DNA from 4 places in the Sporolactobacillus sp. PKPK-6 genome. Region 4 is predicted to be linked to each of the others. Evidence: riboswitches for the same ligand, from Rfam matches in the RefSeq annotation. Region 4 holds a riboswitch; each other region holds the start of a gene.
What was found. Region 4 has a riboswitch for S-adenosylmethionine ahead of AC1MBV_RS03620 (methionine ABC transporter ATP-binding protein). Riboswitches for the same ligand answer to the same signal wherever they lie in the genome.
Positions count from the first base shown of each region.

Region 1: it holds a riboswitch for S-adenosylmethionine, as region 4 does, so the genes downstream of both, AC1MBV_RS16905 (MetQ/NlpA family ABC transporter substrate-binding protein) here and AC1MBV_RS03620 (methionine ABC transporter ATP-binding protein) in region 4, are expected to answer to the same signal.
Region 2: it holds a riboswitch for S-adenosylmethionine, as region 4 does, so the genes downstream of both, metK (methionine adenosyltransferase) here and AC1MBV_RS03620 (methionine ABC transporter ATP-binding protein) in region 4, are expected to answer to the same signal.
Region 3: it holds a riboswitch for S-adenosylmethionine, as region 4 does, so the genes downstream of both, metE (5-methyltetrahydropteroyltriglutamate--homocysteine S-methyltransferase) here and AC1MBV_RS03620 (methionine ABC transporter ATP-binding protein) in region 4, are expected to answer to the same signal.

Region 1 is NZ_JBWXPA010000003.1:171,287-179,302, forward strand. Features, by position in the region: gene AC1MBV_RS16875 (manganese-dependent inorganic pyrophosphatase) at 1-309, opposite strand, end outside; gene psiE (phosphate-starvation-inducible protein PsiE) at 483-887, opposite strand; gene AC1MBV_RS16885 (hypothetical protein) at 917-1,384, opposite strand; gene AC1MBV_RS16890 (helix-turn-helix transcriptional regulator) at 1,381-1,596, opposite strand; gene AC1MBV_RS16895 (methionine ABC transporter permease) at 1,719-2,381, opposite strand; gene AC1MBV_RS16900 (methionine ABC transporter ATP-binding protein) at 2,381-3,394, opposite strand; gene AC1MBV_RS16905 (MetQ/NlpA family ABC transporter substrate-binding protein) at 3,407-4,225, opposite strand; SAM riboswitch class I at 4,372-4,477, opposite strand; gene galE (UDP-glucose 4-epimerase GalE) at 4,581-5,588, opposite strand; gene AC1MBV_RS16915 (Ppx/GppA phosphatase family protein) at 5,656-7,197, opposite strand; gene AC1MBV_RS16920 (polyphosphate kinase 2 family protein) at 7,326-8,016, opposite strand, start outside.
Region 2 is NZ_JBWXPA010000002.1:462,317-470,332, forward strand. Features, by position in the region: gene mnmL (tRNA modification radical SAM protein MnmL/YtqA) at 1-333, shown strand, start outside; gene AC1MBV_RS13130 (tetraprenyl-beta-curcumene synthase family protein) at 330-1,397, opposite strand; gene metK (methionine adenosyltransferase) at 1,564-2,784, opposite strand; SAM riboswitch class I at 2,914-3,032, opposite strand; gene pckA (phosphoenolpyruvate carboxykinase (ATP)) at 3,287-4,870, shown strand; gene ytkD (RNA deprotection pyrophosphohydrolase) at 4,923-5,426, opposite strand; gene fbpA (Fur-regulated basic protein FbpA) at 5,514-5,690, opposite strand; gene tagH (teichoic acids export ABC transporter ATP-binding subunit TagH) at 6,105-6,899, opposite strand; gene AC1MBV_RS13160 (ABC transporter permease) at 6,914-7,750, opposite strand; gene AC1MBV_RS13165 (hypothetical protein) at 7,974-8,016, shown strand, end outside.
Region 3 is NZ_JBWXPA010000002.1:544,933-552,948, reverse strand. Features, by position in the region: gene AC1MBV_RS13545 (class I SAM-dependent methyltransferase) at 1-192, shown strand, start outside; gene metE (5-methyltetrahydropteroyltriglutamate--homocysteine S-methyltransferase) at 303-2,609, opposite strand; SAM riboswitch class I at 2,705-2,817, opposite strand; gene AC1MBV_RS13535 (putative bifunctional diguanylate cyclase/phosphodiesterase) at 3,038-4,894, shown strand; gene AC1MBV_RS13530 (protoglobin domain-containing protein) at 5,047-6,333, shown strand; gene AC1MBV_RS13525 (AAA family ATPase) at 6,588-7,553, shown strand; gene AC1MBV_RS13520 (DUF58 domain-containing protein) at 7,550-8,016, shown strand, end outside.
Region 4 is NZ_JBWXPA010000001.1:742,919-750,934, reverse strand. Features, by position in the region: gene AC1MBV_RS03645 (hypothetical protein) at 1-177, opposite strand, end outside; gene AC1MBV_RS03640 (Spx/MgsR family RNA polymerase-binding regulatory protein) at 341-709, shown strand; gene gcvH (glycine cleavage system protein GcvH) at 815-1,195, shown strand; gene sigI (RNA polymerase sigma-I factor) at 1,504-2,262, shown strand; gene AC1MBV_RS03625 (anti-sigma factor domain-containing protein) at 2,285-3,232, shown strand; SAM riboswitch class I at 3,374-3,487, shown strand; gene AC1MBV_RS03620 (methionine ABC transporter ATP-binding protein) at 3,640-4,659, shown strand; gene AC1MBV_RS03615 (methionine ABC transporter permease) at 4,652-5,317, shown strand; gene AC1MBV_RS03610 (MetQ/NlpA family ABC transporter substrate-binding protein) at 5,391-6,230, shown strand; gene sufC (Fe-S cluster assembly ATPase SufC) at 6,496-7,278, shown strand; gene sufD (Fe-S cluster assembly protein SufD) at 7,306-8,016, shown strand, end outside.

The sequences.
Region 1 (8,016 bases), on a different contig from region 4:
GAAATTAGCGATTCTGTGATGATCGACAACAGAGAGAACGTCAACTTTTTCGATGTCGTCAGCACTTTGTGCCCGCTCATTATGGTCAACCAGATAAACGGCCGGTACTTCATTGGCAACGGTCTTTACCAGACGCGGTGCTTCAATTTGAAAATGCTTCAGCACATACTCCGTCTCACCATTCAAATCACCCAGACGAACTGCTTCTACATCTTCACCAAGTTTATTCTTCAGATCAGCGAATGCGATTGCCGAGCAAATCGCATCGGTATCAGGACTTTTATGCCCGAAAACAAGCACTTTTCCCATTTTGTCTACTCCTTATCGTTACGTATATTGGCTATTCACAGATATTCCGTTTATAGTCTCTCAACAAAACCATACCTTAAGTATCTGAGAATTTCAATAGCCAGCAGACATGCATTGATATGGCCATTGAATAATGCATTATTTTTGAAGTGATCCGTATAGAGACGTCATTTTCACTCCCGTCTGAGCATTTTCGTATTGGCAATATACAGCGCGCCGACCAGCACCAGAATGGCAATTGCATACAGCAGAACGGAATGCGGATGGTCGTGACTAACGATGATTAATCGGACAATTGCCGTTACACCAATATAGATGAAATAGCGTAGCGGAAAATGATAATGTGCTTGAAAATATTTGATGATTAACGCGATAAATTCAAAGTATAGGAAAAATACGAGAATACCTTCTAATAGATGATAGTAGGAGGCGTTCTCACTTAAAAAAAGATAGGTAAAAAATTGATACGTTTCCTTGATCAATGCGACACATAAAACAGCAGCAAGTGCAAGAAGAACAAGATTCAGTGTCCACTGAAGTACCGTTGTAATGAGCCAGTCAATTTTTTCACGATTCAAAAGATCACAACCTCCCTATCAATAATGGATCACATATATATTCTTCTGATTTTCAGATAGTACACAGTTACCTGAACAAAGGGAATGATAAGCACGACAACCATCGGATAAATCGAAAAAACATCTGTGAACAATGGATAGAAGCACATCAAGCCCGCACAAATTGGTGCCACCGCCCAAATCGTGAAAAAAGCGTCATGTGAAGCTTTAGCTGTGATGGCTCGCTCACGTTCATCATCTGATGGATTAACGAGCGGATAGATCCAAAATGATGATTTGTTTTTTCGTTTATTCCATAAACAATCGATTGCTTCGATGATCGCTAATAGAACCACCGGAAGAAACCAAACCACTTTTATTTCTACTGAAAAACCGCTTGCATCATTACGAATCAAATCTGCCAAACCGTTTGTCAGTTGAGTTAATGGGATCATTGCCAGTCCGAATGCGATAATGGTACAGATCGACATGATTAGCGAAAACCACAAACGCTTCATTTTTCATCCGTTCCTTTCTCCAGTTCAAAAACATCCTCCATGCGCAACCTAAATACATCACAGAGCTGCAGACCGAGAAGGAGCGAAGGGACGTAATCCCCTTTTTCAATGGAGGCAATCGTTTGCCTCGTCACACCGACTCTCTCGCCCAGTTCCGATTGTGTCCAGTTATATCGCGCTCTCAATTCCTTGACTCGATTTACTAAATGCATGGCGTTCAGCACATCCAATGTTTAATCATCTATACATAATGTTAATTATATTTAACATTATAGATAAAGAAAAAGCGGCAGTCAAACGTGATGAACAAGAATCGTTTGTGCCGACCGCTTTATTAATTTTTCTTCAATTTTCTCGCAATGACATTACCCAGTGATTGGATAATCTGAACAATGACAATCAAGATAATAATAACCGCGTACATTACATCCGGTTGGAATCGCACATAGCCGAACTGGTACGCCAAGTCACCAAGTCCTCCGGCACCGACAAATCCGGCCATCGCTGTTTCGCCGATCAATCCGATCACCGCAATCGTTAGACCGAGAATGATCGATGAACGTGCTTCACGAATAATGACATGCCAGATAATTTTCGGGGTGGAAATACCCATGGACTGATACGCTTCAATGATGCCTTTGCTGACCTCAAGCATTGCTGTTTCCAAAAGTCGAGCAATGTACGGTGCACATGCAACGACGAGCGGAACAATAACACCTTTCACACCAATCGTCGTACCAACCAATGTCTTCGTAAACGGAAGCAGGAAGAAGAGCAGGATAATGAACGGAATCGATCGAATGACGTTAATTAATGAGTTCACGATCGTGAAAACCGCAACATTGTCCCATTGTCCGCCTTTCCGTGTCAGAACCAGCAGCACGCCAAGCGGCAGCCCGATCAGAATTGAAAAAGCGAGTGAAATCAGCGTCATCTGTGTGGTCTGGATGAACCCTTCCCAAATTGCGCTGCCCCATTCATTGATAAAGTCTGCCATTAGTCCTTCACCTCTTCCACAAGAACATCCTGATCCCGAAGAAAGCCGATCGCCGTCTCAATTTTTGCCTTATCGCCTTTCAAATGGACGAGCAGCTTGCCGACCGACTGATTCTTCAATTGATCAATGCCGCCGGCAATAATACTTGGCAAGACATCATACTGCTTAGCAAGTGTCGCTAGTACCGGATCCTTCGATGATTCTCCTAAGAAGGTCAGTTTGACCAATCGGCCCGATTTAAGTAAATCGTTCTTCACCGAGTCCGGAATCTGAAACTTGGATTCCGTGCTGATGAATTGCTTGGTCATCGGCTGCTGCGGTTGCGTAAACACATCGACAACCGAACCTTGTTCCACAATTCTGCCGTCTTCCATAACGGCCACACGATCACAAATACGCTGAATAACGTTCAGCTCATGAGTGATCAGGAAAATAGTAATGCCCAGTTCCTTATTGACCTTGAGCAATAATTCAAGAATTGCCTCGGTTGTATTCGGATCCAGTGCACTCGTTGCCTCATCGCTGAGCAGCACTTCCGGTTCATGAGCGAGCGCGCGGGCAATGGCCACACGCTGTTTTTGGCCTCCGGATAATTGGCTCGGAAAAGCACTCTGCCGATCTGACAATCCGACAATCTCTAAGTACTTTTCGGTGCGCTTCTTAATTTCTTCTTTCGGCACGCCTTCCAATTTTAGCGGCGTTGCAACATTGTCATAGACATTCGCTGTCTCAAGCAAATTGTAACCTTGAAAAATCATACCGATTTTACGTCTTAATTGCCGCAAGCCTTTTTTATTCAGCTCCAAAACATCCTGATCATCGACAAACACCTGCCCGTTTGTTGGCCGCTCAAGCAGGTTTACACAACGGATCAGTGTACTCTTTCCGGCACCGCTGAAACCGATAACACCAAAAATTTCACCTTTGTTTACCTCAAGGGAAACGTCCTTCAAGGCCTCAATCTTGTTCTTTCCAACACGAAACGTTTTTGACACATGCTGTAATTTAATCAAGATGCTTCCTCCTTACCAAGCAGGAACTACGGAACCGCCAAACTGTTTCTTAATGTATGCTTTGACTTCCTTCGATTGATAGTATTTCTTCAGCTGCTTGACTACTTTATCATTCTTATTATCGGTACGGACAACAAAATAGTTAGGGTACGGGTTGTTTTCAAGCGGTTCATGGAAAATAGAATCCTTCAACACTGTAAGACCTGCGCCCATCGCAAAGTTGGTATTAATTGCGGATGCAGTAACTTCACCAAGTTGTGCCGGAAGCTGTGCGGCATCCAATTCGATAATCTTCAGATGTTTGGGATTGCTGACCACGTCGCGTTTCGTTGATGTAATCCCAGCACCCTTCTTCAGTTTAATAACGCCGGCCTTCTCAAATAATTGCAAAGCGCGGAGCTCGTTAGCCGGGTCATTCGGTACTGCAATCTTGTCGCCGTCTTTCAAATCTTTAAGACTTTTAATTTTTTTCGAGTAGATCCCCATTGGAAAGGCCACGGTTTTGAACACATCAGTAATTTTATAGTTTTTATTTTTAATCTGATCCTTGAGGAATGGGAGCGTCTGGTAGCTGTTCGCATCCAGATCTTTATCGTTCAGTGCAATATTCGGCTGATTGTAATCGTTGAATACTTTCAATTTAATTGTCAATCCGTCTTTTTTCGCCAACTTAACGACTTGTTCCATTACTTGTTGGTGAGGACCGCCGGTCACACCGACCGTAATTTCCTTTTCACTCAATTCCTTTGAAGAACTATTGCCGCAAGCGGCCAAAACAAAAATTAAAGAAAATGCTAAAAACGCTGAGATAACTGCAGTAATCTTTTTCAATGTTTGCTTCCTCCTGTTTGTATATAAGAATACTCTGATTTCTAACCGAAGGCTTTTCCAATCATCCAGTTTTCCTAATTTATGAAGAGCTCGGAACTAATAAAGGCTTCCCTCGAGAAGAGAGAAGCCTGATCCGTTCATATCTTCTCTTATCTCTCAAAATCCAAATGGATTCTGCAGGAATTGGCACCTAAATTTTCATTTGGTTGCCGGGTTTCATCGGGCCAGTCCCTCCGCCGCTCTGGATAAGAAGTATTCAATTGGTTAGTGATACGATTGTACCGCGAAATCGCGAATGTGTCAAAACTTTGTCGTTAAGTTCCATATAGTTCCACAAACAAGCTGCTATTCTTAATTACTTAGCCGATTCAACGGTTGTCGCGTAACCTTTTGGGTGGCTGCTGTGCCAAGCCCAGGCATCGGCAAGTATTTCAGGAATGTTCGTGTGTTTCGGGTTCCAACCAAGCACACGCTTTGCCTTTTCAGGGGAAGCGATCAGCGTGCTCGGATCTCCCGCACGTCTTGGAGCCAGTTCAGCAGGAATAGCCTCTCCGGTAACTTTTCTTGCCGCCTCAATAATTTCCTTAACCGAAAATCCTTCACTTGAGCCAAGGTTGAATACATCACTCTTGCCGCCGTCAAACAGATAGCGAAGTGCCAGGCGATGTGCGGCGATCAGATCCTCAATGTGCACATAATCACGGACGCAGGTCCCATCTTTGGTTGCATAATCATCGCCGAAAATGGAGATATGGTCACGCTCACCGGCAGCAACCTGGAGAACAATCGGAATTAAGTGTGTTTCCGGATGGTGATCCTCCCCAATTGATCCGCCTTTACTTGCGCCGGCAACATTGAAGTAACGAAGGGCAACAAATCGCATGCCATACGCACGATCACACCATTTCATCATCTTTTCCATTGTAAGCTTGGTTTCGCCGTATGGATTGGTCGGCTGCGTCGGCATGTCTTCGGTAATCGGAACAACTTCCGGTTCGCCGTATGTTGCCGCAGTTGAAGAAAATACGATGTGTTTCACGTTATTATCGTTCATAACTTCCAAAAGAATTTGCATCCCGTAGACATTATTATTGAAATACTTCAGCGGCTTCTCAACCGATTCGCCGACTAAAGAATTGGCGGCAAAATGAATGACGCCTTTAATATTTTCTTTCTTAAATACAGAATCCAAGAACGTCTTGTCGCGAATATCTCCTTGATAAAATTTTGCGTTCGGATGAAGTGCATCCTTATGACCGGTCTGCAAGTTGTCGACAACAACCACATCCTCGCCGGCATCGATGAGTTGATAAACCGCGTGCGAACCAATGTATCCGGCGCCGCCCAATACTAAAATAGCCATAAAAAACCCCTTCTCATTGTCTTCTTTTGTCTACCATTTTCCACCTTATTGAAAAGCTTGACAAGCCCTATTCATCCGCATTTTTGAATTGAATCATCACTGACGTCTTTAATGCCCGCTCAAGATGTTTTTTATGTCTTTGTGCAGCTTGTTCTTCAAAATAGGCATCATCATGATAATAGGCAGTCAACTGAAGCTGCTTTTTCTTCGTCTGTTTGAGCGTTAATCGATTGACGACATGCAATTTTGTACGATCGAAATCATGTGCGAGACGCAACACAGCGCCGAGTGTCTCATACAGTTTCATGTCTTCTTTGGTTGCCATTTGCTGGAACGACTTGGCAAAGTCGCTGAGATTCGACCGATTCTTAAACGAAGCGATCAGCGCTACAGCCAGGCGGTCGCGGTGGCTGATCCCATTAATGTTCATATTAGTCAGTAAATAAAAGGTTTGTGCACTGCTGGATTCATTATTTATAAATTCCCCTAAATAAGCAAGATCCGCGCTATGCGAAAGCAACCAGGCAATGCGTTCCTCTGAATCGTCTCCTTTGAATAAATCCAATATGCCATCCAAGATTTGAAACGCTAATTTCTTCACATACGCAGTATGACGGCTGTCCAAATTAAAATTGCGCCGCAGCTGCCGCAGGCTTTCATTCAAAACATACGGGATACGCTCTTCATTCCTTTGTTTGAGCACCCATTCATAGAATACGCCTTCGCGCAACCCCTCTCCGCTCAACATAAACCTGTCTCCGCGATTCAGTTTCACAAGCAGATTAATAACCGCCGATGCAGGCAAAATAATATCCGACCGGTCTTTTGAGAGTCCGTCCATACTCTCACGTTCCTCAAGTGTCATCGAAGCCAATTTCTCTTTCAACTGATTTAGACGCTCACGCGGAATTGTATATTGATGGAGCCCCACCAATGGGTAATGTTCCTGGATCTGGTCAATACGCGCTAAATTTCTGGCGGTTCCCCCTATACCAATAATAGGAAGCTCATTGCCGCACAACCACTCAAGCGATGCGAATTCTTTCTTTATATAAGCCTCTAGTCGGTCTCCTGCATATGGATCATTGTCTTTGTAGAAGGTCTGGTACAGAGTGACAGCACCAAATGAAAAGGAGTGAGAATGGATCAGCCGGCGTCTCCTGAACATGGTAACCTCCGTACTGCCTCCACCAATATCAATCGTGATCCCGTTCTCTACATAAGTTGAATTAACGACTGCGAAATAGCCGTAATAGGCTTCCTTCATCCCTGAAAGAAGTCGAACATTGAGCCCGGTTTCATCGTAAACACACTTCAGCACTTCTTCACGATTTCTCGCTTTACGCATAGCAGCCGTGGCAAAAGCGTCAACAACGCTGACCCCTTGTTCATGTTCAATGATAAACTGAAATCTTTTTAGCACGTCCAAAAGGATGGACACGCCTTTATTGCTTAATTGATCATTTTCATCTATGTAGTTGCTTAATCGTGCGACGGTTTTAAAATTCAGCAGTTCTTTAGAAAAATAATCCTGATCAACGCCAATAATTACAAGTCGAATGGAATTCGATCCGATGTCAATGATTGCATGCTTTTGCAAAATACTCAAAACGTTCCCTCCCCCGCCTGTCCGTCGTGCCGTGCAAAAACAATTTTTTCTTGCAAACAACACCCTCTACTCAAAAGTATAACTTAAAAAAGACAAACTGCAAAAGCATGCCGTACCGTGACTGGAAACTATTTTGTTTGATCTTTGATTATTTTTGAAACATCAGGAAGTTCTGAGAGATCAAAACCATTTGCTTTCAAGTGATTCTCAATTGATCGAGTCATTTGCTTTAGAATGGCAATGCGGGCATACCATTTGCTATTGGCAGGGATAATATGCCAATGCGCCGCGGCTGTATCAGTTTTATCAAACATTTCTTCGGCTGCAGTCACATAGTGCTCCCATTTTTCACGATTTCGCCAATCCTCATCCGTGATTTTCCACTTTTTTAGCGGATCAGATTCACGTTTTTTAAAACGTTTGTATTGTTCCGCTTTATCAATGTGCAGCCAGAATTTATCGATCATGTAGCGATCATTCGTCAATTCTTTTTCAAATTCGTTAATTTCTTGAAAAGCACGTTTCCATTCTTTAGGTTCTGCCAACTGTTCAACGCGCTCGACGAGAACACGACCGTACCAGGATCGATCAAAAATCGCGATCTGACCATATTGAGGAATCTTTCTCCAGAAGCGCTGCATGTAATGGTACCGTTTCTCATGAGGCGCGGGTGCCGCAATTGGCCAGACACGAACCCCTCGCGGATCAAGATTCGCCACCGCTCGTTTAATCGCACCGCCTTTCCCTGCTGCGTCCCAGCCTTCGAAGACAAAAATCACACCTAAATTATGTTCGAGCAGCAGATGCTGCATCGACAAC
Region 2 (8,016 bases), on a different contig from region 4:
GCTGTTGCAAGACTTGACGTTCAAGGAATTAAAATACATTTGCTCCATCTGTTAAAAAAAACAGCTATGGTCAAGCAATATGAAAAAGGCTTGCTTCAATTCCTTGATTTTAAAACGTACGTCAATCTTGTCTGTGATCAGCTGGAAATTCTTCCGCCCGATATGATCATTCATAGATTAACAGGCGACGGACCCGCTGATTTAATGGTCGGACCAATGTGGAGTCTGAATAAATGGGAAGTTCTAGACGCGATTGATGATGAGCTGGCAAGGCGAGACAGCTGGCAAGGCAAACTTGCCCACTCAGTTGCTGAACAATCAGCTAGGGACTAAATACTCTGGCTGATTCTGCGATAAAGCCACCCATTAACAAAGAAGAACAAGCCGCTGGCTCCTGATCTGCAGATCAGTTTTCGTGCAAGCACGCGAACATTACGCTGCCGTGCGACTTTTCGATCAGCAAGATAGATACCAAGCAAGCCGCGGTTAATCATTTTGTGAAAATTTTTATCCGGCATATTCTCAATTGCCGTATCTGCTTCTTCAATGAAGTGCTTGAAGCGACTGATCATTTCCTCATTGCTGCAATAATAGGAGCAGAAATTCAAATCGCCTTCAATCCGGTCTTCTTCTTGATCGACAAAATAATCCATTAAAATATGGAGCCCTTGAACCCAAGGAAAATAACTGTCCTTGATCCGAACCACAAGCTGCGCCATTTCACTCCCGCGTGATGCTGCATAGGAAACGATGCAGAAGATGCCCAGTGTTGATCCGGAGCACGCGGCGAATTCATACCAGCTCATCTCAGGGAGATGGGCTTTATTTTTTTGAAACCATTCGACGAGCCGAGGGACACGCTGATCTTTTTTCACGTGTTTATGCACTTGAAGATCACAATAAAAACCGGCTAACTCATGGAGCGCAGGCTGAATAAGTTTCAGCGCCGATAATTGGCCAAGTACATTTTGGCATTCAGACACAAGTCCTTGAAGATACCCTCCATCATCGCAGCTGCCGCGGTGTTTATAATAGTCCTCTGGCTCGGCACCCGGAGTCAATGCGTTCAGCATTGAGTGATGCAAACAACGAAAGTCAACCGGATCAAGCGAAATACTTCGATCACATAAGTTGTCCAAATAATCGCTGATCGTTTGATAAGCGACAATGAATGAAATGATCTCCTTCATTTGTCCCTCAGCAAGAAGGCTGTAAATGGATCCGCCTTCACAGTGAAATGTTTTCGCTTCAATACTTGCGAGTGCCTGTCTGCGCAATTCTGCATCGGGAATTTCTTCAGCTCGCTTCTTCCATTTTGCAAGATCGCGATGTACTTCGGGAAGCACTTTTCTATATATTTGTGCCATTAATTTAATCGGTCTGGACGGTACAGTCATCGTTTTGCCTCCCTGTAGAGACGCTCTTCTACTTGATTTCGTTCGGGCAATCTCCTTACTTACCATCTATTATAGCAAACGATCATTCTGCTTATGCGATCTTGTCTATAAAAAAAACGCTTTTCACAGCCGGTAGGCGTAAAAAACGTTTTTTGGGTATACATGCTCAATGAGTCTGGAAATCTGAAAGAATCTGCTTTTTCAGCAAATCTGCTTTGTCCGTCTTCTCCCAAGGAAGTTCGACATCTGTACGTCCAAAATGTCCGTACGCCGCCGTCTGGCGATAAATCGGCCTGCGCAAGTCAAGCATTTTAATGATGCCGGCCGGGCGGAGATCAAAGTTACGGCGAATCAGCTGAACGAGCTGTTCTTCAGTTGCCTGCCCTGTACCGAACGTATCAACCGAAATAGATACCGGCTCTGCAACACCGATGGCATAGGCAAACTGCACTTCGCACTTTTCTGCGAGACCTGCCGCGACAATATTCTTCGCCACATATCTTGCCGCGTAAGAAGCGGAGCGGTCGACCTTCGTCGCGTCTTTTCCTGAGAAAGCGCCGCCTCCATGCCGTGCGTATCCGCCGTACGTGTCAACAATAATTTTTCGTCCGGTCAAGCCGGCATCCCCTTGAGGCCCGCCGATGACAAAGCGTCCGGTCGGATTGATAAAGAATTTCGTCTTCTCGTCAATCAATTTCTCCGGAACAGTCGGATCAATGACAAACTCATGAATGTCCTTCTTGATTTGCGCTTCAGTCGCTTCTGGATCATGCTGTGCCGAAATCACAATCGTATCGATACGCTCCGGATGGCCCTCTTCATCGTATTCAACCGTGACCTGGGTCTTTCCATCCGGGCGAAGATAGCCGATCGTTTTGTCTTTCCGGACATCAGCCAGTCTCTTCGCTAATTTATGAGCAAGTGATACGGGAAGAGGCATCAGTTCCGGTGTTTCATTGACAGCAAATCCAAACATCAGTCCTTGATCCCCGGCACCAATCGCTTCAATTTCATCTTCCGACATCGTTCCCTCACGCGCTTCAAGCGCTTTATCGACGCCTTGAGCAATATCAGCCGACTGTTCCTCGATTGAAGTCATGACCGCACAGTTCGATGCGTCAAAACCATATTTCGCGTTGTCATAGCCGATCTCTTTAATCGTCTGACGAACGACTTTCGGAATATCCACGTAGGTGGAAGTGGATATTTCACCAGTCACAAGGACAAGTCCGGTATTAACGACTGTTTCGCATGCGACCCTGGCGTTAGGATCCCCCTTCAGCAGTTCATCAAGAATCGCGTCTGAAATCTGGTCACAAATTTTATCCGGATGACCCTCAGTTACCGATTCGGAAGTGAATAATCTTCTTGAATACTTCTTCGTCATTTTCCTTCACCCTGCCTTTCAAACATTATATACAAAATGGTGTCAACGGTACCCGATCCCTCTGCTTTTGTTTTCAAGGCATGAAAAAAGCCCGCTCCAATTATGGATAGGCCGATTCTTATCGCGCGCCTCTTATTATCAGGGGAAAGAGATCATTCTCTCTTTTCTCTGCAGGTTAGCACCGTACCGTTATTCGGCCGGTTGCCGGGCTTCATCGGGCCTGTCCCTCTGCCTACTCGGAATAAGAGCAGCCGTGTATAATCCCCATCTTAACGCAGGGAATTAAAATTGTCAATGAAAGTTCCTTTGTTTTCAAGCGTGTAAATCAATTCATTTAAAGATACTCAAAACGAAACAAAACCATATGGAGATTTCGAATTATTATCTCTTCATGATTGCGGAATATCTGAATCATCATTACAATATTAGTAGGTAACAATATTTACAATGTGTTATACAATAAAGAATGAGTGATCAATTTCACAAAGAAAGGGATGTTCTCATGAATCGTACTTTTTTGGAAACCCCAATCTCTGAATTGCTCAGTACCGGAACTCCATTCATTAATTTATCTGTTCCTGAACTCATTGAACATGCATTGAGAAAAAATGAAGGCATTTTAGTAAATAACGGAGCACTAGCCGTAACGACCGGGAAATATACGGGACGGTCTCCAAAAGACAGATTTATTGTCAAAGATGATGTTACACGTGACACGGTTGACTGGGATAGAAGTCAGCACATAAATGAAAACGCTTTTTTAAATCTTTACGAAAAGCTTGCTACCTATTTAAGTAAACAGCAAGAGAAATATGTGTTTCGAGGTTTTGCCGGGGCTGACCCAAATTACCGTCTGGCGATTCAAGTTATTAATGAGTATGCTTGGCAAAATCTCTTCTGCCGCCAATTGTTTATTGAACCCTCTGATTTGGAGCTTGGACATCATCAAGCAGAATTCACTGTTTTATCTGCACCCGGTTTTAAAGCAAATCCATTGACTGATGGTACGCGTTCCGAAGCATTTATTATTATTTCCATGAAATACCGTATTGTATTAATCGGGGGCACCGAATATGGCGGAGAAATCAAGAAATCCGTATTTACTGTAATGAATTATTTATTGCCGCAAAAAGGAGTGATGCCGATGCATTGCTCTGCAAATCAAGACGAAAACGGCAACACAACTCTTTTTTTCGGTTTGTCCGGCACCGGAAAGACAACGCTCTCCAATGTGCCTGACCGACAGTTGATTGGGGACGATGAACACGGCTGGTCAAGTAACGGTGTGTTTAACTTTGAAGGAGGATGCTATGCAAAAACGATTCGGCTGACTCAAGAGAATGAACCGCAAATTTATGACAGCATCCAATTCGGTACAGTACTTGAAAACGTCGTCATTTCTCAGGATCAGCGCAAACCCGATTATTTCAGTACCGCACTTACGGAAAACACGCGTGCTGCCTATTCACTGCAAAAGGTTGCAAATGCAGTTCTTCCAAGCGTCGGAGGGCATCCAAACGCGATTATTTTTCTGACAGCCGATGCATCCGGCGTTCTCCCGCCAATTAGTATACTGTCACCGGATCAGGCAATGTATCAGTTCCTCTCAGGTTACACGAGTAAATTGGCCGGCACCGAGCGCGGAATTGTAACTCCTGAACCAACTTTTTCCACATGCTTCGGGGCCCCGTTTATGCCGCTTCCGGCAGTCACCTATGCTGAACTTTTGGGAAAATTTATAAAACAAAACAATGTAAGCGCTTATCTGATTAACACCGGATGGACTGGGGGACCCTACGAGCTCGGTAAACGAATGAAGCTCAGTTATACAAGGCAAATGGTTTATGCAGCTTTAAATGAACGTCTTGACAAGAAAAATATAGTCACGGATCCGATTTTCGGATTGCATATTCCGCAAACATGTCCTGGTGTACCTGATCAGGTGCTTATGCCATGGAAAACATGGACTAATCCAGCTGCGTATGAGCATGCTGCAATACAGCTGGCTCAAAAATTCCAAACGAACTTCCAGCAATTCCGTCAAGCACCTGAGAACATCCGCAACGCTGGGCCTAATGTCCACTAAAAACAGCTGGCTCCCTCCAATTTTGGAGGGAGCCTTTTTTAGTGCCAAAGTCTTAAATGTGTACTTCGGACACGAGCGTCCATTGCTTCTGCCTGATTGCCTTCATCGACAGCTCAAGCACTTGGTCTTTCATCAAAAAACTATACTGTCTCCGATTCTTAATTGAGTGAGGCAGATTGCTGATCAGTCTCGGTCCGTCTGTCTCTAAATAATCCTTTTTCAGGGTTATTTGATCAATTTCCGCAAAGTAGATATTCTTAACTATTGGTTCGTCTCGCCCATCTACTTGGTATTGTCCAATAAAATAGAGATTCGCTACATGCGCGCCGGTTTCTTCAAAGATCTCTCTTTTCGCCGCTTCCTCCGGGCGTTCTCCAGACTCTACTTTGCCTCCGGGAAATTCAAGTCCCCTCCTTGAATGCATGGTAAGCAGCCATTGACAGTGAAATTTACAAATAACCCAAACATGTCTTGGATCGGCCGAAAAGGGAGTTGATGAAAGAGCTAGGGTTACTTTATTTCCATAAAAATCCGGAAAACTAGGATATTGATTCATTCGGTCATTACCTCCGCACCTGCGTTCTGCGAGCTTCAAACCTATTTTAACAAATAATGGTTCACATTCCCCACAAGATTTTTATTTTTAACCAATTTCTTCTTCGCATCTTTTTTTATAATTTTTCCATTCGTTTTCCAGATCGGACAGTGTCCATTCATTTAATTGATCGGACTCTTTTGTCACGAAATTTTTTCTTAACTCGCGAATCAAGTATTGCTTTCGGTTTTCAACAGCCCTTCTCAACAAATTGATACGATTCATGAATGAACGAAATCACAATTAAGCAAGCGTTTACATTTTGTTTGTTCAATCATGATTTCTGCCCCCTTTCCACGTGAACACGTCTTATTTCAGACGAATGATTTGTTTGATTTAATCCATAGCCCATTCATCATGCCCAGCACTGATATTTTTAAACACTATTATACAATAAAAGCGCTTACAATATATCTTTACGTATCTAAAAAAATTTAATCGAGTACTTGCAATCATTTTTTCAAAAAAATGTTTAGCAACAGAAAAATATGGCAATAGTATGAATAACCCTAACCCCAATTCACTTTTAGTTAAATCCGCATCGATTTGCGGATTTTTTTTGCTTGAAACGATAAAAATCTGTATTAAAAGAAGCTGCTCTTTGTCGTTGTATCGGCAAAGCACAGCTTCCTTTCCTACTCACGCATTCACTATTCGGCTTTTTCGCACATTTTCTTGAAAAGCTTTCTTTTCTTTCTTAGTCATCTTTTTGTACTTCTTAATAAATGCCTCATATTCAGGCATTACTTCTGACATCAGACCATATTGTTCCACATGTCCGTATTGAACCCAGAGCGCCTTTTCACAAAATTTCTTCATCTGGCTGATTGAGTGGCTGATGAAGAAAATGGTTTTTCCTTTTTCTTTAAATTCGTTCATTTTATCCAGGCATTTGTCCGCGAATGTCTGATCTCCGACAGATAATGCTTCGTCAATAACAAGAATATCCGGGTCGATATGAATGGAAATCGCAAATCCGAGGCGTGAACGCATTCCGCTCGAATAGGTCTTCACCGGCTGATCTATAAAATCGCCGATATCAGCAAATTCAATAATCTGCGGCGTCAACTCCACAATCTGCTTTTTATCAAAACCAAGCATCAGACATTTTAATTCAATATTTTCCCGGCCGGTCAGCTCTTTCTTCAAGCCCGACTGGATCGCGATCAGTGCCGCTTCACCATGAATTTCTACCGATCCAGATGTGGGAGGAATAATTCCGGCAATAATATTAGACAGCGTTGATTTTCCCGATCCGTTCACACCGATGATTCCGATAACGTCGCCTTTATTCGCTTCAAAGCTGATATCGTGAAGCGCATAAAACGATTTTCCGTAACCTTTAGGAGAAATCAAATCTAAAATTTTTTCGGAATTTTTCGCGTACATTTTATATTTTTTCGATACATTTTTTACAATGACTGATTTTTCCATGAATGGAGATCTCCTTACAAATAATCTACGAAATGATCTCTGAACTTCAGATGCACAAATGAACCGAAAATAAGGGCAACAAGAACAAAACCCCAAAAATACGCCGTATAACCGATGTGATCAATCCCGTACCAAGAAGCGCCTAGCAGTGTAGAACGGTAGCCTTGTACAAGATAATACATCGGATTCAGCAATAAGATTTTTTGGAAAAAGTCAGGCAGACCCGCATCTGCAAGACGCGCAGGCTCCCATAGGAAAGGAGTCAGATAAAACATCATACGCATGAGCGAAATCAAGACCTGATGCACATCGCGAACGATCGTTGAAAATGTAGAAGTGATCAGCGATACCGAAAACAAAAAAGCCAGCGCAGCAAACATAAAATAAGGAAGCTGGATCATATAAATACTGATTTTAAACTGTGTAAATTGCAGAATCACAATAACAATTCCAGTGATCATTAAATGCTGATAAAATTTTTCAAGAATCACGTAGCTTGGAATCGCACTCATTGGAAAATTCATTTTAGCGATAAAGCGAATCCGTGAATAAATCGATTTCGACCCTTGGATAATGGCTGGTTGGATCAAAAACCAAACAATAATTCCTGAAATCAACCAGATAATATAAGGAGCTGGGACCCCATTGTCAACGGGAATATCATTGCTTCTGCCCAATATTTTGCCAAAAACCAGCCAATAAATAAAGATCTGAATCAACGGATTAATAACGACCCATGCCATGCCTAAATAATTATTCGTATTCTCACTTTTCAACTCATAAAGGGACAATCTTCTGATTAAATATAAGCTTTTACATTGCTCCCGAATAACCTTCCATGCCGATTTCATATCAATTTCCTTCCAATAATCATCAAGATACAGTACTCCAATCCATACTTTAACACAGCTTATTTAAAAAAGAAAATGAATCCTTTGGACTTTCCGGGTATGAATGAATCTCTCCAAACTCATCATTTATAAATTTTGATAGTGAAATTCTTTTTAGGAATAAGAAGTGCTGTCTTGGAGAACATACTCAATAATACGAATCACCTATCCAAAGGAGTCTGCTATGAGTACACTTCTTTATCTCAGCTATTTTGTTCTGCTCGTTA
Region 3 (8,016 bases), on a different contig from region 4:
GAGAATAAATATCAAACCTATGGAGTGTTTGAACTCTCAGATGGTGCAGTCTTGAGACATCATAGTGATGAGCGTGTGAAAGAATGGAGCGATTCTTTTGAACGTCTGGAGTACGAGAAGGTCGTCTATACAACAATGAATGGACATCGTTCAAATGGTTTGGTTTATATTGGAGAGTTGGTGAATGACTGAACGATCAAACCTGTGTATGTCACGATTAATTTTTAGCAAGTAAAAAAAGAGGCTCCCTCTAAAGTCATTTTTCGACTTAGAGGTGAGCCTCTTTGATTATTTATAGCTTTTTATTTTCCTACTGTATTGCTGAGTTCTTTGCGCACCTCATTGGCGGCTTCGACCATGTTCTTGAGCGCGGGGATTGTTTCTTCGGGACGGCGTGTTTTGAGGCCGCAGTCCGGGTTGATCCAGACGATTTTAGGATCAAGCACCTTAAGCGCGCGTTCTGCGTAGGACTTCATTTCTTCTACGCTTGGGATACGTGGGCTGTGAATGTCATAGACGCCTAGACCGATGCCTTTTTTGTATTCGAAATCTTCAAAGGCAGAAATGATTTCACCATGGCTGCGTGCTGCTTCAATTGAAATCACATCGGTATCCAGCGCGTCGATGGTGTCGATGATTTCATCAAATTCAGAGTAGCACATATGCGTATGAATTTGTGTGTCATTATTAACAAATGATGTTGCCAGCCGGAATGAGTAGACGGCATCATGCAGATAGCCCGGTTTCTTGTCTTCCTTCAGTGGAAGACCTTCTCGAAGTGCCGGTTCGTCAACTTGGATCATGCGGATATCCGCTTCTTCAAGTGCGTGCACTTCTTTCTTTAAAGCGAGCGCAATTTGGTTGAACACGTCACCTTGACTGATGTCGTCACGGACGAATGACCAGTTGTAGATCGTGACCGGTCCGGTAAGCATACCTTTTACCGGCTTATTTGTCAGTGACTGAGCATAGGCGCTTTCCTTCACCGTCATTGGATCTTGCCATGATACATCTCCGAAGATCAGCGGTGGCTTAACACAACGCGAGCCATAGGACTGAACCCATCCGAAACGTGTAAAGGCAAATCCGTTCAGCTTTTCGCCAAAGTACTCAACCATGTCGTTTCGTTCGAATTCACCATGGACGAGGACATCAATTCCGAGATCTTCCTGAATTTCGATCCATTTCGCCGTTTCATCTTTAATAAATTGCTCATAGCGTTCTTCGGACCATTCGCCGCGTCTCCAATTACGTCGGGCCTGACGAACTTCTTTCGTCTGAGGGAAGCTCCCGATTGTTGTTGTCGGCAGTGGTGGCAGATTGAAGGCATCGGCTTGCACCTGCTGACGAAGTTTATAAGAGCCGGGGCGCGACGGCAGTTCCTCGTCTAATTGATCAATTTCTTTTTGAACTTCTTTATTGTTGCGGTGTTCGGATTGCTGTAGTGTCTGCAGATCTGCACTGTTTTTCTGAAGGGCACCATAGATGGCGGCTTCGCTTTCATTAAGCCCTTTCGTAAGGTAAACGACCTCGGTCAACTTTTCATCGGCGAAGGAAAGACCGTTCAGAAGCACAGGATCAAGATTGGTTTCATTTGAGATCGTGACCGGTACATGGAGCAGGCTTGATGACGGTGTGACCCACAGATTCTCGTGATACTTAACTGATGAGAGCAGTGTCTGCAGTTCAGTAAGTGTCGCCTTTAAATCTGTCTTCCAAATATTTCGACCGTCTACAACGCCTGCAGCCAGTACCTTGCCTTCAGGGAATCCATAGGCTTTGATCGATGCCAAATTTTCTTCTTTGCCGTAAACAAAATCAAGACCGATACCGTCAACGGGCAATTGAACGACAGCTTCGTAATCATCAATCGCCTCAAAGTAGGTTTGCAGAAGAAGCTTCAGTTCAGGCACACCATTTTTAATAAAATGGTAGGCTTTCGCGAACGCAGCAAGATCTTCTTTGCTCTGTTCCTTGACAAGAATAGGTTCATCGATCTGCACCCATTCAGCCCCGGCTTCTTTCAGTTCTTGAAACACCTGTACGTACAATGGAAGCAGTGCGTCAAGCAGTGTATTAAAATGATCTGGATCATAACCCTTTGACAGCTTTAACAGCGTCACCGGTCCGACAATAACGGGCTTGGCGACGATACCGAGCTCATTCTTTGCTTCATTAAACAAATTAAGAAGGCGGTTTTCCGTCAGATAAGGTTTGGTTTCATTGCTGATTTCCGGAACAATGTAGTGATAATTTGTATTAAACCATTTGGTCATTTCCGATGCTTCTGAATTTTTGTTTCCACGAGCAATTGAGAAGTATGTTTCAAGCGATAGTTCTTTTTCATTTGATTTAAAGCGGTCGGGAATTAAACCGAAAAGAACAGCCGTATCAAGGACATGATCATAAAGGCTGAAATCTCCAACGGGAATCAGATCAACTCCAATGTCTTTTTGTTTTTTCAAATAGCTTAAGCGCAGTGTTTTAACCGTATCTAGAAACGTTTCTTTCGAAATTTTACCGGCCCAAAATTGCTCAAGTGCCTTTTTCCATTCTCTTTTTTCGCCGATTCTCGGGTATCCGAGATTCGCACTTAATACTTTACCCATGTCTTCATCCTCCTGTAATCTGCATAACAAATTTTTCGAGGGGGAAAAACAAAAGGCCTCTCTATTTTAGAGAGGCCTGAATTATCATCCGCACCCTCTTATCTTCCAAGATTCTAAAATACCAATCTTGCTGGAATTAGCACCTTTTCATAAAATGAAAGGTTGCCGGGCTTCACAGGGCCAGTCCCTCCGCCGCTCTTAATAAGAGTTTAATTAAGTTAATTTGAATACTAACATGGAATTTGGGATTCGTCAATGCTTTACTTCGACAACGCAAGTGGATTGAATCATTTAAAAATAGTTTAAAAACAGCAAGATCTGCACGCAAAACATATTCACATTTTCACTTCATCTGACGATAAAGAGAGTGAGTATGTCTCTCAAACATGAACGAACAGCAGCGAAGACACAATGAGGGTGGATACGAAATGAGTGAGCAATTTAATCGAGACAGATGGCTGAAGGAAGTGGAGAAGCAGATCACTGATCAATCGATCACAGATCATTCTGTTCTAAAACGGATTCGACTGGCACAAATTCATAAACTGGATCTGCAACTGTTGAAATGGATGCGTCCATATCTTATGAATTATTACGTTAACATTGTCAATCAAATGAGCCAACATGTACTCGATTTATATAAAATACAGAGCACGGTTCCGTCTCAAAAGACAAAAGAATACTTGAAAAATATGTATGCAGAACAAACTCGGCTTCTTTTCAACGGGTCTCTTGATCGGAGCGTTTTAGTACATTGCGAGCAAAATGCAGTTTTTTTTCTTGACCATGAGTTAAGCATTGCAAATCAAATTGCTCTTTTTAGTTTGTACCGTCGAGCGCTTATTGAAGCGGTCGAACATGAGGTCAATCATCCTGAACAGGCTTTATTTCTATCCGAATCTTTAGATAAATTTCTAAGTCTAGAGCAGCAATTGATTCTGGAACGTTATCAGCAGCTGAAGCATGAACGTGAACTTGAAAAAGAAGAGGTTATTCGCTTCAGAGCCTATCATGATGCACTGACCGGGCTTCCCAATAATTTGGTTGCTGAAGAATCGGTTGTCGATTTGGTCAAAGGATATAAAAACAGCAATCGGTCGTTTTCATTACTGAAAATAAACGTCGACCGATTAAAAATAATTAATGAAATTTTCGGTCGACAAATAGGAAATGAACTGTTGATCGCTTTATCCGGGAGAATGAAGGGAGCTCTTAAAGACTTCAATGCAGAATTGTATCGGATCAGCAGTGATGAATTCATGATTATCTGCAGAGACTGCTTGAATAAGCGCGGCTTGACACATCTCATCGAAACATTATTGCGGACAACCGAACAGCCCTACCATATCGACGGAAAAGAGATCTATGCAACATTCAGTATCGGCATCTCACAATTTCCGTATGATGGACGTTCGAGCATTCAAATATTGGCGAGTGCGGAAGCAGCACTAAGAGAGGCAAAGAAAAGCAGCAGAGAAAGTTTTTTCTTTTATAATAATGAACTTCACCAGAAGCTGCTTATGAAGCTGAATACGGAAAATGAATTGCAATCCGCATTATATAATCATCAATTTGTGTTATATTACCAACCTCAGGTTGACGCATGTACCGGCGCACTGATTGGTGTAGAGGCTTTGGTTCGGTGGGAACATCCGGAACGCGGCATCGTTCCCCCAAGCGCTTTTATTTCGGTTGCTGAAGAAACAGGAATAATTCGTGACATTGGCTGGTGGGTGCTTGACGAGGCCTGCCGGCAAATGAAGAAGTGGCAGGATCGCGGTACTCCCAAAGTACCCATTTCTGTGAATCTCTCGTTTAATCAATTTCATGATGATTCGTTAGTCAAACGGGTATGCTTCGCGTTAGAAGCAAGCGGTCTTCAACCTGAATATCTTGAGCTGGAGATTACTGAATCAACGATGGCAGAGGATTTGGAACGATCCATCAGGCTATTAAAAGAAATTCGGGCACTGGGAGTAGGCGTCAGTCTTGACGACTTCGGTACTGGATACAGTTCGCTCAGCTATTTGAAGAGCCTGCCGATCAATCAGTTAAAGATTGATCGTTCTTTTGTGATGGATATTGCACAAAGTAATCAAGATCAAGCGATTGTAACCGCAATTGTTTCGATGGCTGAACATCTATGGATCGATGTTATTGTTGAGGGAATTGAGACTAAGGAGCAATTGCGTGCAATTGAATCGTGCCGATGTCGCGCAATTCAAGGCTACTATTACAGCCGTCCGCTCGATGAAAATGATTTTTCAAATAAATATTTGGCATGAAATGATTGACTAAAATGTGAACTTGCCCTTTTTAGAAGACAGAGTTGGTAAACTAGTTAAAGGGTTATTTCAATTAAAAGAGTTACTTAAAATGATTGAGATCGGTTTTTTTTCGTCGTGATTGAATCACGAGGGGGATTGGAGGGGCATGAATGCCTTTGTTAAAAAGAAGCGAGAATAAAGGGTCGTGGCTAAAGAAGGCGGAATCGGAAGATGTCCTCATCGACATCTCGGATGCGCATGTGGCTGAGAAGCTTGAGATGCTGGATATTAAAGAATATGACCTTCAAATTATGAAAATGATGAGGCCTTTTGTAGAAGAAGAAATTGATCGAATGGCCTATGAATTTTACTCCAGCTTTACCAAAATTGAGTCATTGAGGAAGATCATTGAAAAATATAGCACTGTAGAGAAACTGAGCAAAACACTTGCGACGCACGTCATGGAACTTTTTTCAGGTGTCATAGATGAAGCATTTCTTGATCGCAGGTATCGTGTCGGCATCATGCATTATCGCATTGGGTTGACCCCTCCCTATTACATGGGAACCTTTCAAAATCTGCTCTCGAATCTGATTACCATTGTCTTGACTCATGTCCCAGAGACAAAAGAAGCGGATCGTGTAATTCGTTCCATTAATAAAATGATCAGCTTTGAACAGCAAATTGTTCTCGAAGCCTACGATGAGGAATATGAAAAGACATTGAAGCGGGAATATGAAACCGGGCGTGAAGATCTGCGCACTGCGATCCTGCAGGTCAGCAACCAGCTGACTCATTTGTCTGAACAAAGTGATCAGTTGGTCCATCATTTGCTCGAACAGTTTGAAGTTGTCCGTGAGAACTCTAAAAAGCGGAATCAGATGTCCCAAGACGCAAAGAAGCATGCTTCTGAGGGACAGAATCAGTTAGAGCAACTTTTTGTTGAAGTGATGGCTGCGAGCAGCTCCGTTCAGGAAATGGGGAAAATGGTCGGTGAGCTGGAAAACTCGTCAAAGCAAATTGGTCAGGTAACCTTATTGGTTAAGGACATTTCCGAACAGACCCATATTTTGGCGATTAATTCAGCAATTGAAGCGGCACGGGCAGGTGAATACGGCAAAGGGTTCACTGTGGTTGCCCAGGAAATTCAAAAATTGGCGGAGGAAACGAATCACGCGATGGTTCAAATTTCCGAGTTAATTAAGAAATCAACGACGGTAACCGGTCAAGTTGTTGTTTCTCTCGATAAAACGACATCGATTATTAAAAAAAGCATGGAAGAATCCATGCATACTGGGGAGAAATTTGAATTTGTTATTGAATCTGCAGATCAAAACAATTCACTATCCGGAGTTACGGACAACAGCATTGACGAGCTTGCGTTAATTACAGAACAATTAAGTACAGGTGTGGAGACCTTGAGTGCTTCTGCCGAACAATTAAAAAGCCAGTTGTAACTCATAAAAATACAAGTTGATATCATAAAAGACTCAGAACAGACGAAACCTATCGTGTGTTCTTTTTTTCTAGGCTTTATTGGATTATTTATGAAAAACATAAGCTCTTTACGACTTAACTTTGGGGAAAGGTTTGCCTTGAAAATATAAGATTTAGGCCATTGTAATGCTGATTTTTGGAATTCGAAAATTATTTTCTGTACAATAGAATTAATGATTGAACAAATCGGAAAACTGTGGAATCGAGGTAACTTATGAATTCGAATAGTGAAGCACATCAAATGATTTCAGAACTCATTGACCATGTGGAAACAGTTGTTGTCGGAAAAAGAAAAATTGTAAAGTTGATGACGATTGCACTCGTTGCCGGTGGTCATGTATTAATTGAGGATATACCCGGGGTTGGAAAAACCGTGTTGGTTCGTGCCATTGCGAAATCAATCGGAGCAGATTTTAAACGAATTCAGTTCACACCGGATTTGCTGCCGTCGGATATCACTGGTTTATCTATTTACAATCAAAAAGAGGCACGGTTTGAATTTCGTCCGGGACCATTAATGGGTAACATCATTCTAGCTGATGAAATTAACCGCACATCGCCTAAGACCCAATCGGCATTGCTCGAAGGTATGGCAGAGAGACGTGTTACCGTTGATGGGATCACAAGGCAGCTCCCCAAACTCTTTTTTGTCATGGCAACACAAAATCCGATTGAATATGAAGGAACGTATGCATTACCGGAGGCTCAGCTGGATCGCTTCTTATTAAAATTATCCATTGGCTATCCTTCTCGAAGGGACGAGCTCTCGCTGTTGAATCGGACGCCCGATCAAAACCCGGTTAACAGTTTAACCCCAATTCTGACTGTGGACGAAGTTCTTCAACTGCGTCACCGTGCCGCTTCCGTCTATGTTTCCGAGGATATGAAAAATTACTTAATGGACATTGTTCAGACGACTCGCGAACACTCAATGATCGCACTCGGTGTGAGCCCTCGGGGAACCATCGGCTTGCTTCGGGCAGTTCAGGCCTGTGCATTTATTGAACAGCGTGATTATGCGATTCCTGACGATGTCAAGACAGTGGCACCTTATGTTCTCGCTCATCGCATCATTCTTAATCAAGAAGCTGTTTATGAAAATACGGATGCATTTTCAGTGATTCAAGAGATTGTCCGCAAAACGAAGGTTCCGGTGGATATAAAGGAATTCGTTAAATGATTGGTCTTTGGTTGAACAAAAGAATGTTGCGATCAATTTTGTCTGTAGCCGTTGGATCAATTATCGCTGTTTTCCTATTCCTGTTTGCATTCACACAGGGAGGGTTCCTTAGCTGGTTTCTTTTCTACACATATGTTCCCCTTGTCCTTTATCACTATTTGCTTTTCTTGTACCCATTTCAGTCAATTAAGACCGAACGCATAATTAACGACCAGCGCTTATTTGCTGGAGATACACTCTATTTGACTGTTCGTTTGAAAAGACGCTGGGCTGTTCCTTTTTTTCTCATGACTATTTACGAACGCTCGGATCAAACGTCCTCAATTATTTCAACGAATAAGGCAGAATTACTTACTTGGTTCACACGAGAGAAGAGCTTTCCACTTGCGGCAGAGCATATGCAGAGAGGAACGTATCATTTAAATACAATCATCTTGGAGCTTGGAGATCCTTTTGGATTATT
Region 4 (8,016 bases):
CATCGCCTGAATCACATCCTGATCCTGACACAATGAAGCGTAAGCATTTGCTTTTTTAATGATCTCGAGGTTCCAAGACAGGATGTCTTCAATGTAAAGAAAATCCTTTGTCGATAAAATCGCAGGTGGTTGTGCGAAATTCATTGGAGTCTGCCCGCTCTGTTGCTGAATGTTCATGTGTTTTTCACACTCCTATATAGTTGTGGTGGCGGTGCTCTCTGTTAGTATGTCCGGTCGGCATCAAAAAATTTGGTTGAAGCAACTGTTTTTTTGTGTTGTTTTTTGCATGGTTCATGACGGCAGGTATAATAAAAGAAGATCATTTAGGGGAAGAGAAAGGATGAGTAAAGTGCTGACCATGTATAGCTATCCGCCATGCGGAACGTGCCGAAAAGCGAAGAAATGGCTGGATGAACATTCAATTCCATATGAAGAAATCAATATTGCCGATCATCCGCCCGACTACGATGTACTGAGGCAATTGGTTGACAAAAGCGGGCTTCCGATCGGAAAATTTTTCAACACGAGCGGAAAGCACTATCGTGAAGGCGATTTTAAAAATCGTAAGAAGAATGAACCAGAAGAAAAATGGCTTGAATGGCTTGCTGAAGACGGTATGCTGATCAAACGACCGCTTGTCTATGACAAAAATAAAGCAACGGTTGGGTTCAGCGAAACACTGTTTGAAAACGAATGGATGAAACGTTGAAAATGTGAATGAAATTCATTTGTTTTATCTGCCAAATTTTACGCTATAATAGAAGTATCGTTAAGATGTAAGGAATATCCAGTACCTGAAAACGGAGGCAAAATAATGAGTGTACCTACAGATTTGCTGTATTCAAAGGATCATGAATGGGTTAAGAAAGAAGCGGATGGTAAAGTCCGTATCGGTATCACAGAGTTTGCTCAAAAAGAACTCGGAGATATTGTTTTTGTTGAACTTCCGGATATTGGTGCGGAACTTGGCTCAGGCGATTCATTCGGCAGTGTGGAATCGGTAAAAACGGTTTCTGAACTCTATGCGCCAGTAAGCGGCGTTGTTGCAGCAATTAATGAGGAACTTGAAGATTCACCGGAATTTGTTAATGAATCGCCTTATGAAAAAGCTTGGATGGTTGAACTCGAATCTGTTGATGCGTCAAGCTTTGATAATCTTCTGGATGCTGCAGCATATGAGAAATTGATCGGTTAACGAAAGGCATATGCAGGCAATAAGGCACTTATAAAGTCACTCACAAAATAGTTTAATAATCCTTGTCATCTTTTTGTTACCAGATTGTCGCTTTCTTTTCAATAGGGAAGCATGGTATAAATGAGGCAAGGGTTTTTTGCTTTTTCGACAAAATCCTCGAACAATGGGACATTAACAAAAGTTTTTGACAATAGTCCTACATTTCCATGGGACATGTTATTGTAAAAAAAAGATGGTCAACAGATTTGATTTTTACCATTTGGAATTGATCAAAGACTTAAAGACCAAAGCGAGAGGTGAGTGTTTTGATGAGCGCAAACCAGTTAACATTAGGCGGAGCGTTTAATATTTCGCTTGAAACGAATATTTTTCAGGTACAGCAAGGCGATGAATCCTTGCGAAACTCAATTATCGAATCATACCAGCCTTTTATTAAAAAGGTTGTTTCTAAAGTATGCAATCGTTTTATAGATCAGACAATGGATGAATTCAGTATCGGTTTAGTTGCGTTTAACGAAGCAATTAACCAGTACCAAAAAGGGCAGGGAAGTAAGTTTTTGACTTTTGCAGACATGGTCATTCGACGCAGAATTATTGATTTCATTCGCAAAGAATCCCGCCAAGTACGCCATATTTATTTGGATCAGACAAAACAGACCGATGAAAACACGATGGAAGAAAGTTTCATCGAACAGCAAGCTGCTATTGATCACTTTGAAGAGCAGCGGCGGATTAACGAGCGTATGGAGCAAATCGAAAGCTATCAAACACTGCTGCTCGAATACGGTATTACATTTGATGTGTTGAGCAAGCATTGCCCGAAGCATGCGGATGCGCGTGAAAATGCAAAAGTATCGGCAAAAAGGCTGGTTGAGCACAAGGAATTAGTAACTTATTTAAAGAAAAAGAAGCAGCTGCCGATAAAAGATTTGTTACAATTTGTATCGTGTAGCCGCAAAACGATTGAAAGGAATCGAAAATATATAATAGCATTGTCGCTGATCTATATTGGCGGGTTCAGTGCATTAAAGTCATATATTGAACCGGAATTAGAAACGGTTCAGTGACCGAGAAAGGTGGGGAGGAAAACTGATTAATCAGGGTGTACTCGTGTCCAAAAAGGGGAGGCGTGCTGTCATTCTGACTGATGAAGGCGACTTCAAATCGGTCAGGCTCAGACGCATGGCTGATCTTTCTATTGGACAAACGGTACGTTCCAAACACCTTGCCCGATTTAACTTTCTTCCCAAATCGATACTGACGCCGATCATCGCACTTGGATTTTCGCTGCTTTGTTTTATTCCGTTGTCGCATAGTACTTATGCGCCTCCTGGGCCGGTAGCTGCATATGTGTATTTTGATTTAAAGGCAAGTATCGAAGCGAGTGTAGATCGTAATATGCAGGTTATCTCTGTACAGCCTTTAAACAGTGAAGCAAGACAACTGCTTCAGAGTATCCCTGTCGTCCAAAAGATGCCTCTTCAGCAGTTCAGTTCAGCACTCTTCTCAAAACTGAGGAACGAAGGCGTTTCAGATAAGCGATCGCTTTGTTTAGTTACAACAGTTTTGACGAATCAAATCGGCCGCTCGCAAAAATCAGTATTTACAGAGGGCTTGACCGCATCTTTTAATCGCGGAGCAAGTCAATCCCTTCAAGCGAACGGAATTGGAATTGAGTGGCTTCAAGCATCTCTTGAACGAAAAAAGGATGCCGAAGCACGAGGCCTGTCTGTTGGAAAGTATCTGCTTTATTTGCAAGCGAATGCGTACGGCAAGACGCTCTCGCTTGAAGATGCCCAACAATTATCCACTGAGAAGATGCGCGAAGTATCAGGAGCTGTTTCACTGCCATGGCATTCGTTGATTAGAGAACGGAATAATACTCAAGGAAGCAGACCATCTACGGAGCAAGCGTCCTTTAGGGCCAATCAACTTAAACCGCTCTTTCAAAATCCTTTTCAGGTCGGTGAGGCGGCTAAAAGCAGGGAGAACAGCAGCTATAATTATTTGAACACTCGAATAGCGGGTTATGCCTGATTTTTGTCTATGAAGATCCAAGCAGAGAAACATCTGCTTGGATTTTTTAATATGCATAATCGGGTATCTGTTAAGAGAAAAAATGGTTTGACAGCTTGAGTTATGCGTGGTAAATTATTAACACTCAATTGAATAGAAAAACTCTTATCCAGAGAGGCGGAGGGACTGGCCCGATGATGCCCGGCAACCTAATTGCAGATCGTTGCAATAAAGGTGCTAATTCCTTCAGAAACAAATGTTTCTGACAGATGAGAGAGGCGAATCCCACCTCTCTCAAGGCGGGTTTTTTTATTGGTTGAAACAAAAATCGGAGAGAGGGATGCCACCAAGTAGAATACAGATTAAATGCCAAGTAAAAACGTAGGATAAGTTTTTACGACTGTAATAATTGAAAGCGGTGAACGAAGTTGATTCAATTAAGCAATGTTGAAAAAACGTTTCGGACTGATCAGGGTCCGGTGCGTGCACTATCGGATGTTAGCCTTGCTATTCAGGAAGGGGAAGTGTTCGGCATTATTGGCTATAGCGGTGCCGGCAAGAGCACACTCATTCGGATGATTAATCTGCTTGAGAAACCGACGTCAGGAACGATCACGATTGATGGTCGAAGTCTTACAGACTTGGATGAGCGCCAGCTGCGTGAAGAACGTCGGTCAATTGGAATGATCTTTCAGCATTTCAACTTGCTGTGGTCGCGGACTGTTGCTGAGAATATTGCTTTCCCATTAGAATTAACGAAGCTGAAAAAGAAACAAAGAGAAGATCGGATTGCCGAATTGATTCGGATGGTTGGACTTGAAGGCAAAGAGTCTGCGTATCCATCACAACTGAGCGGCGGTCAAAAACAGCGTGTAGGCATTGCACGAGCACTGGCTAACAATCCGAAGGTCCTTCTTTGTGATGAAGCGACATCGGCACTTGATCCAAAAACAACCGATTCAATTCTTACCCTTCTGTCGGAAATTAATAAGACGCTTGGACTGACGATCATACTGATTACTCATGAAATGACTGTAATTCGAAAAATATGCGATCGTGTGGCTGTGCTTGACGGCGGTAAAATTGTTGAGCAAGGAACAGTTGAGTCTGTGTTTTCGAATCCGCAACAAACCATTACTCAAGAATTCGTAGGCAACCATACTGGGAAAAGTACACCGATTCAAATCAAAGTTTCCGATGTGATACATACTGAGGGAACTGTAATCAGTCTTTCGGCTGCTGACCAAGCCACGTTTCAACACAGCTTATCGCGGCTGCTCGGGAACACGAACCTATCGGTAAAGGTGCTTGGATTAGCATACGGAGCGAACACTCAATCGGAGCATACAATCGTTTCCATTCAAGGGGCTTCAGAATCCATTAGAAAAGCGATCAACGTTCTGCGTTCAGAAGGCGTGAGAGTTGAGGTGACAAAGGAAAATGTTTGAGTGGTTACAAAATGTTGATTGGCCAAGTATGTGGCTGTCTACCGGTCAAACGCTCTATATGACAGCTATCTCCGGTGTGTTTACATTTTTTTTAGGAGTCGCTTTAGGGCTTTTACTTTACTTAACGGCAAAAGGCGGACTCTATGAGAATCAGATTATCTACAGGTTTATTGCTTCATTCGTCAATGTGTTTCGATCAATCCCTTTCATTATTTTGATCATTCTTTTGATCCCGCTTACGGTGATTATCATTGGGACCATGATTGGAGCGAGTGCGGCACTGCCTTCGATCATTATCGGAGCGGCACCGTTTTATGCCCGGCTGGTTGAGATCGGTTTAAGAGAAGTAGATAAGGGAGTCATTGAAGCGGCTCAGGCAATGGGTGCAACCAAGTGGCAAATTGTTTGGAAAGTACTTCTTCCTGAAGCACTGCCGTCACTATCTTCCGGAATGACCGTTACGCTGATTGCACTGATTGGCAACACGGCAATGGCCGGGGTCGTTGGTGCCGGAGGACTTGGTACTATTGCTTATAATGAAGGTTTTCAAGCAAATAATAATACAATTACGTTTATCGCGACCGTGATTATTCTAGTGATTGTCTTTATTATTCAGTATGTCGGCGATCATATTACTCGCCGTGTTGACAAGAGATAGACAGCATAAAAGCTGACTTATTAAACAAATGATGGTAACTAAAATTAATCAAACAGAACTTGGGGGAGTTAATATGAAAAAATCAATCGTATTTGCTGTAGTTCTTGCTTTTGCTCTCATTCTTACCGCATGCGGACAATCAACAGGAAAGTCGGAGAAAAATCAAACATTGACTGTTGGCGCGTCGGCAGTGCCTCATGCTGAAATTCTCAAGCAAGCCGCACCATTGTTAAAAAAGAAAGGTATTACCCTGAAGGTAAAAGTATTCCAGGACTATGTGCTGCCAAACAAAGCACTCGCATCAAAACAATTGGATGCTAATTATTTCCAACATGTTCCATTCCTTGATCTTTATAATAAGCAAAACAATACGGATTTGGTTAATGCAGGAAAAATCCACATCGAACCATTTGGTATCTATTCCAAGAAATTCAAGAGTGTTGATGAAGTGAAAGACGGAGCAACGGTCCAGATCAGCAACAACAAGTCGGAACAAGGACGCATTTTACTGCTTCTTCAATCAAAAGGACTTTTGAAGATTAAATCCGGTATTGATCCAATTGCTGCTACACTTGCTCAGAAAAACGGGAACTATACGGATTTCGACAATATCAAACATCTGAAATTCTTGCAGCCGATCGATCCGGCCATTCTGCCGAAAGCTTATGAGAACAGCGCGGCAGACTTGTATGCAATTAATACAAACTATGCACTTCAAGCGAAATTGCAGCCAAAGAAAGATGCTTTGATCCTTGAAGGAGCTTCCTCTCCATATGCGAATATTATTGCCGTGCGAAAAGGCGATCAAAATAAAAAAGCGATTAAAGAACTAGTCAATGTGCTGCATTCTAAAACGATCCAAGATTTTATCAATAAGAAATATAAAGGCGCGGTTCTACCTGTTTCCGAATAAATAGATAAAGAACAATAAAAAATCGTCCAGCAGCAATTGTTGGACGATTTTTCATTTAGTTCAGGAAAAATTATATTATATATTTTATTCATTCTTCTATTATGATAATTGAAAATAGCGGTATAATACGGATACATACTTACTCGTAAATTGTGGACTATCCTTTGGGTTGCTATCTATTTACATCTGATATAATATGATAATGAGAATAGATTGAGAACGGATTTCAATCTGCAATTAGACTTTTTAAATTGGAGGTTTTGATATGACTGTACCGGAATTGAAAATAAACGATCTTCACGTTTCTGTTGAAGGCAAGTCCATTGTTAAAGGATTTAATCTGAATATGAAGGGCGGAGAAATACATGCCCTGATGGGACCGAACGGGACCGGAAAATCAACCGTTGCTTCTGCATTGATGGGACATCCGAAATATGAAGTCACCTCAGGACAGGCACATCTTGACGATCAGAACTTGTTTGATATGGCCGTTGATGAACGCGCAAGGGCAGGAATGTTTCTCGCCATGCAGTATCCGAGCGAAGTAAGCGGGGTCAGCAATGCTGATTTCTTGAGAACCGCGATCAATGGGAGACGCGGAGAGGGCAATGAAATTCCGCTGATGAAGTTCATCAAGACGATGGACAAGAAAATGCAGATGCTGGAAATGGATCAGTCTTTCGCAGAACGCTATGTCAATGAAGGATTTTCCGGCGGTGAGAAAAAACGGAATGAGATTCTGCAGCTGATGATGCTCGAACCGAAATTTGCAATACTCGATGAAATTGACTCCGGCTTGGATATCGACGCTCTGAAATGGGTGGCTAAAGGTGTTAACTCAATGCGTTCGGAAAACTTCGGGTGCTTGATTATTACACACTATCAACGGCTTCTAAATTATATTAAACCTGATTTTGTTCATATTATGATGAATGGACGTATTGTGAAAACCGGCGGACCTGAACTTGCCTTGCAACTTGAAAAAGAGGGTTATGACGGCATGAAGGCTGAACTTGGGATCACTGATGATGAAACGGTTGAGGCATAAAGTTTTCATATGTGAGGAGGGGTGACGATGTCCATGCAATTGAAAAATCTTCCATTCGACGCGGAAGAACTAACAAAATTTGCTGAAGAACGAAAAGAACCGAAATGGTTTTCAGATACACGGTTAAAAGGTTTGAGCCTAGCCGAAGAACTTCCGCTTCCAAAGCCGGAAAAAACACGAATTGCAGATTGGAATTTTACCAACTTTAATTATCAGATCGGGAGCAGTGCTGTAAATCAATTAAGCGAGCTGCCTGATAGTATTCAAAATCTGATGAAAAACGGCGAAGAAGCAGGCAATGTTCTGATTCATGTAAACAGTTCTGCTGTTTACAGCAGACTTTCAAAAGAACTGACTGATCAGGGCGTTATTTATACCGATTTGGCAACAGCAATTCGGGAACATGGCGACTTGCTTGCGAACTACTATTTTAAGACAACACCGATAGATAAACATCAACTGACAGCTTTGAATGCAGCTCTGGTTAATGGTGGTACCTTTCTTTATATTCCAAAGAATGTTGTGATCGAGCAGCCGATCCAAGCTGTTTATTATCAGGATGCCCCATCTTCCGGCCTCGTGGCACATACGGTAGTCGTTGCAGAACAGAACAGCTCGGTTACTTTTGTAGAAAGCTATCTTTCCGACAACTCAGTTGGCGAAGGTGCGGCGAACTTGGTTAATGAAGTTATTGTAGGTGAAAATGCACAGGTGAAATATGGCGCGGTCGATGAATTT